One region of the Halobacteriovorax sp. YZS-3-1 genome, then DNA from elsewhere that is predicted to be linked to it. Evidence: riboswitches for the same ligand, from Rfam matches in the RefSeq annotation. Region 1 holds a riboswitch; the other holds the start of a gene.
The links. A riboswitch is a leader RNA that binds a small molecule or an ion and turns the genes downstream of it on or off. The one in region 1 is predicted to bind cobalamin.
Positions count from the first base shown of each region.

Region 2: another riboswitch for cobalamin. It lies ahead of ACMAZI_RS04310 (TonB-dependent receptor plug domain-containing protein); the one in region 1 lies ahead of ACMAZI_RS05560 (acyl-CoA thioesterase).

Region 1 is NZ_JBKIYI010000001.1:1,151,439-1,154,594, forward strand. Features, by position in the region: gene ACMAZI_RS05545 (hypothetical protein) at 1-353, shown strand, start outside; gene ACMAZI_RS05550 (hypothetical protein) at 451-843, shown strand; gene ACMAZI_RS05555 (hypothetical protein) at 901-1,530, opposite strand; cobalamin riboswitch at 1,609-1,783, shown strand; gene ACMAZI_RS05560 (acyl-CoA thioesterase) at 1,749-2,144, shown strand; gene ACMAZI_RS05565 (pentapeptide repeat-containing protein) at 2,189-2,755, shown strand; gene ACMAZI_RS05570 (hypothetical protein) at 2,781-3,156, shown strand, end outside.
Region 2 is NZ_JBKIYI010000001.1:900,528-903,683, reverse strand. Features, by position in the region: gene ACMAZI_RS04325 (winged helix-turn-helix domain-containing protein) at 1-13, opposite strand, end outside; gene ACMAZI_RS04320 (hypothetical protein) at 136-726, shown strand; gene ACMAZI_RS04315 (hypothetical protein) at 830-1,345, shown strand; adenosylcobalamin-variant (AdoCbl-variant) riboswitch at 1,417-1,546, shown strand; gene ACMAZI_RS04310 (TonB-dependent receptor plug domain-containing protein) at 1,516-3,156, shown strand, end outside.

The DNA.
Region 1 (3,156 bases):
TCGAATCTTTCTTTATTGGACTGGCAACAAGAGGTCCAGGAGTTTTACAAGAATTCAAAAAGCAAATGGAACAGAAAGGTTATAAAATACGAGAAACAAGTGAAACGAAAGAGCTGATAAGAGATGCAAAAAACTACCGCCCAATAAATAGTTTTATTGCAAAAGTAAGTGAAGCCTACGCAAGGGCGCTAGTAACATCATTTGTGGATAAAGAATCCTCAAAAGCTAAAACGGCCCTTAGAATGCAAATAACTTCAAAGTCACTTTTTGAAATAGCAGATGAAAATGCAAGAGATTCTCAATTTGCGGCAAAGCTTGGTCGTGGCATTAGAATGTTAGAAGAACTGCTTTAGTGTTATCTAATAATTGTATAGTGTAAATATTATCAATCGAATATACATCGTGTAGCTCGTAATCTATATTCCCCTAAATTATTTAAAGGGGATTCCAATGAAAAAGCTAATTCTACTAATGCTAGTTACGTCATCAATTTTTGCCAATACACTAAGTGAAAAGCAAGAATCAGAGGTTTTAACAGCAATTGATAATATTTGTGGTGATACATGGTGTGAAGGTGATTTTAACTTTAGCTTCAACCTATTTGTTTGTGATGAGAATACAAATTCATGTGTTCTTCAAGCAGATTTAATCGTTTATGACTATAATGGTGAAGTTGAAACTGAAAAGCGCTTCCCACAATCTTGTATTGTTAAAGGTTATACAAACTTCAATCAAATGGTTGAAGAAAGTCGTTGGGGATATGATCTACAATGGCCATTCTATGAAGCTGTTACAGATTGTGTAACTGAGATGGAAGAAGCAGTTTATCAGGTTTGGGAATAACGGTTGAATTTAAAATATTTAAAATATAGGCCTCTTTCATAGAGGCCTTTTTTATTTCTATTTTAATTTGTAAGGCATATTTGTTTTTGGATTCTTTAAAACACCTTGTGGAAATGAGCTTCTCATTCTCTTTCCATTTGAGAGAATTGTTACATTTACTTGGTTCCCACCAGAGAATGTCTTGTATTCAAATGAGATTTCATTATCTGAGAATAGTCTAATATTCTTATCTGATTGTGCATCAAATGTTGTGTCGTACTCTTTAAATGCATACATTTCATCGAGAAATTTAAATTCAATAGGGCGACTATATTGTCCTGCCCAGCCAAGTGCATATTTAGCGCTTTCCACTATAATTCTGACTCCACTTGTACATTCTTTCCCTGATTTAAAGAAACCAGTTTGTTCTAAAGACTTTGTACTATTTAAAGAATAAGTAAAACGAGTAAGGCCATTTCCTAATTTTGTTCTCTTCTCTCTTAGTGGAGTTGATTGATGTTTTGTTTTATATTCAGCAGAGTCAGACCACACTGGGATCTCATAACGACACCATTGCTCTAAAGTTACATCAAAATTGAGCTCATTTGTTGGAGCATAAAATTCAAAGCTAAAAGGTCTTGCTGTTGTTTGAACTGCTTGAGCGCTTAGACCTGTAAAAAGAGTACTTAGGGGAATTAAGTATTTCATTATTTATTCCTTTATATGCGGTTTTTATTTAAGTTTTAAATGAAATATCACTTTTGTTCATTTATGCCAGTTAGAATGTATTTTATTCATTGCCTTGATGCTCGTTTCTATCTAATATCCAATAGTTAATTAGTGAATATGGTGAAAATCCATTACTGTCCCGCAACGGTTATAGTCCGATCCTAATTAGCAAATAACATTTATCCCGAGGAGGAATTATGACTGAAGATCAGTTAAAAGACGCAATCGCGCGCTCAAAAACACGTATTGTTAGGGCCGTTTTCCCAAATAGTACAAATCATTATGACACATTATTTGGTGGTATCACGTTGAAGTGGATGGATGAAGTTGCCTTCATTACCGCAACAAGGTTTGGAAGAAAGAAATTTGTCACTGTTTCAAGTGATCGTGTGGACTTCAATATGCCGATCCCAGGTGGCCACTTTGCTGAACTTATCGGAGAAGTTGTTAAAGTTGGAAAAAGTAGTCTAATTGTGGATGTTACTTTAATGCTTGAGGCAATGTATGAAGAAGGACAGGTTGAAGCAGTAAAGGGGAGTTTCACTCTAGTTGCAATCAATGATGAACGAAAGGCTGTACCTATTTTCTCATAAAAATAGAGATGGATGGATAAACTTTTTTCATTTAAAATATGACTATGTCATATTTTGAAGAAGAAGTATTTAATAGCGAAAATATTAGTGAACTCAGCTCTCTAAAAGGGGGCGAGTTCATTTGTTGTGAGTTTAATGATTTAGACTTAAGTGGATTAGATGCATCTGGTGCCAAGTTTATTGAATGTAAGTTTAATAACTCAAATTTGAGTAATTTAAATCTATTAGGTGCTACACTACGAGATGTTTCATTTGGCGATTGTAAGTGTGTCGGTATTAACTTTTCTGAGTGCAATAATTTATTTGATTTAAGGTTTAAGAGAGCTTCTCTTGATTATACAAGCTTTGTGGACTGCTCGTTAAATAGTTCAAGCTTTATTGAAAGCTCTTTTAAAGAGGCGGACTTTTCTCAGGGAACTTTTGAAAATTGTGACTTTTCAAATAGCAATCTCTTAGGTGCGAATTTTTCAAAGGCCAATATGAAAGGCTCTAATTTTAGCCATGCAATTAATTTCTATATTGATATTACAAATACAAATTTAAAAAAATGTAAATTCACTATGCCTGAGGCCCTAAACTTATTGGGCCCTTTTGGGATAGAAATCGAATAATCAAAGTTAAGCTAGGAAGGCGCCAATGAAAACACCAGAGAAATTTGCTTTAAAGGTTAAAGACAAAATCCGTGCACAAATTAATAGTGCTACTTCAAACAAACATCTATACTCGCAAAAAGATTTCCTCTATGAAAGAAAGGGGCCTTGGCCACAGCCTTCTCCTGTTCATCCTTGGGGAGAATCTCCTGCTGTTATTCATGTTCCATTTAGAGAAGTCGCTGACTGGTGGCTTTGGATTGGCCTTCGTTATATGGCGACTTTACCTCTTGCTCCTTTTTATTATCTTAAGGCCAAGATCATTCCTGGACTAAAAGAAGTCACGAATAAGGAATTTGAGGACTTATTAAATTATTCGATGATGAGTAAATTTTTAAGTGATCAATTAGATGAGGAAGATT
Region 2 (3,156 bases), 250 kb from region 1:
TAAGTGGTTGCATATTCATTTCTCCTCCAGAAGAATCATTGAGAAAATTTTATTCCATTGAACATGTCCATGTTTGTGAGGTAAAAATAAACCTATAGGGATTATTCACATATTAATTGGACTTAAGAGTAATTGATGAAAAATAAGAAAGTACTATTTTGGAGTGGTGGTTTAACCTCTCTTGCAACATTAAAGAAACTATTAGAATCACATAAAAAGGATGAAATTATTCTTCTTTGTCTTCTTAATAAAGAAGGTAATGAATTAGGTCATACAGGAATCCCCGAAGAAGTACTCCAGCTACAAGCTCGATACTTAGGTTTAAAATTAGTACGACTCTATCAAGATGAGTTAAGTAAAAAGGTCTTAGAGAAATTTGTTCAACAGGGATTTGAATTCTATTGTGGGTCTCGAGATGGCCACTTCATTGAAACAACCCCTCTACTAAATTCCCTAAAAGTTGAAACTCCTCTTAAAGGTATTGCATATTCTGAGTTAATGAAACAAGACCAGTCGAGAACAATTCTAACTTCAGTACAAAACGAAGAAGATCAAAGATTACTAGGTAAAGAAATAAGTGATATTTCACAATATCTTCAACAGAGTAATCAGCGACTAGATACTTTTGTGATTTACGATCCACTTTTTCGAATCCGCATTCCATTTTCAAAAAATATTGTTGTTGAAAAAGATGGTTATTTTATCTGTAAGATAAGAAGCGTTTAGTATTCAAGAAGTTTTCTCTTAACTTGAATTTATTTTAACATTACCTCCATACTTGCTTGCCTCTTGGGTCATATAATCAATGGTGATCACTTTTGGAGGTTTTATGAAGTCAGAAAGTAAAAGAAGGAAGTTTCTCTTTGTTGGTGCTCGAATTGTTATGGGAACGGTTCTACTTCTAGGAGGAGTTACTCCAGGTCTAGGGCTATTAACAGAGTCACAATTTACACCTGAGGCCCTTTCCTTTATTAATTCTCTGCAAGAAACTGGTTATCTTTACTACATGATTAAATCACTTGAAATTGTACTTGGGACAATGTTTCTATTAAATTTGTTCATTCCATTATCGGCCGTAATTGCAGCACCACTTGTAATTAATATCTTATTTTTTGAGTTATTCTTATGTAACTCATTTTTAATAGCGCCGATATTACTAATTGCCTGTGAGACAATCGTCTATCTAGAGCATCGTAAATTATTTAATTGGTTATTTAAATATCAAGTTCATACACATACAAATGATTTAGATGCACCAGATATGATTATTCTCTCAGACTTAAAAGAGAAAGATCCTAAAACTTATAAAGACGTCGTCAATTCTCAGTACTATCACAATATATAATTTCTATCTTACGGCCCATTGTCTTCAAGCTCTTCTTGACAGACAATGAGCCTCCTGTGAAAATTCATGAATTGAAAAATTCGACAAGGTGAACTCTGTGAAATTCAGAGACTGTCCCGCAACGGTTAAAGTCCGATCCCTGTTTTTTTAACTTTATATCTCGGAGGAAGATCATAAAAACGCCACTTATTCTATTATCTATAGTTTCATTACCAATTCATGCTGACATTCTTATCAAGGCCTCAAAGCTTGAAACATCAAAAGAAAAAATAACTAGCGATGTGACTGTCATTACCGCCCAAGAAATTGAAGACTCTGGAGCAACGACCTTGCAAGAGCTGTTACAAGGTAGGTCATCAGTATTCATCCCCCAAACAGGAGGACTTGGATCAATCGCAAGTTTTAACTTAAGAGGACTACCAACAGGTTTTTCTAAAGTTATTATCGATAATATCGAGCTTGTTGATCCAACTGATATTAATAACTCTTTTCAAGTGAATAATCTTTTGCTCGAAAATATCGAAAGCATTGAGATCTTAAAAGGAAGTCAGTCGATACTCTATGGATCAAACGCTGTTGGTGGTGTTCTAAAGATTAATACAAAGAAAGGACATAAGAACAATTCATTAAATCTTGAATACGGAAGTTTAAATACAGTTAAAGCTGGCCTTCAGAGCAGCGGCAACTCTGATAAGCTCAATTATGGATTAAGTGCGAGTTACCTCTCAAGTGATGGCTACTCTGCTGTCAATGAAGATAGAATCGAAAATGCAGAAGATGATTCATTTAAGAACTTAAACCTCAATCTTAATTTAAGCTATCTTTTAAACGAACAATTAGAACTTAATTATCAAGGTCAACTTCTTGACTCAGAAGTAGAAATTGATGGTTTTGAATCCACTCCACCGTATGGTCCAATCGATGTCGTTGAAAACGATCTTAATGAATACCTTCAATCAAATCATTACCTAGGGTTTAATTATTTTTCTGAAGATGAAAAATTAACGATAACTCCAAGTATTCGTTATTCACATATTAAGAGAGAAGACCCTACGAATAGCTTTACGCCATTATATAAAGGTAATGAGACACAAGCTAAACTTGATATTAAGTATAAGCACACTCAAAACCTAAGCCTACTTTCTGGAGTTGAGTACACAAAGCAAGAAGACGAAGTTGAGAATTCTCAAAGTGAATTATACTCAGTTTACACTGCAGCAAACTTAAGTCTTGAGAAATGGTTCTACGATCTTGGACTACGATTTGATGACTTCTCATCAATACAGTCTAATAACTCAAACGTAATAGGTAGCGCAGGTGCAGGTTATCGAATAAATAATGAGATCTCTTTAAAGGCACATATTTCACAAGGATTTAAACTTCCTACACTTTATCAACTGGCCAACCAAGTTGATGATTTAAAACCAACAGATAGTATAAATACAGAGTTTATCTTTAGCTACAATACGATAATGTCTCAATTTGAGGCCGCTATATTTAACTATGATCTTAAAAATCAAATTGATTACGATACTACTGTTTTTGGTTATGACAATATAGCAAAATCTCAAATTCAAGGGATTGAATTAAATCATTCAATAGAATTTAAAAATAGTTTCAATATAAAGACATCTCTAACTTTTCAACGTGCAAAGAATGAAACAGATGATTCTGATTTATTAAGAACACCAAAACAATTAGGAAGCTTAATTCTTGGTTATCAACTAAGTAAAAATCAAAGACTGATTAATAATTGGCAATACGTTGGAAAGAGAAAAGATGTTGGTGGAGAGCTACCGTCCTATATTGTA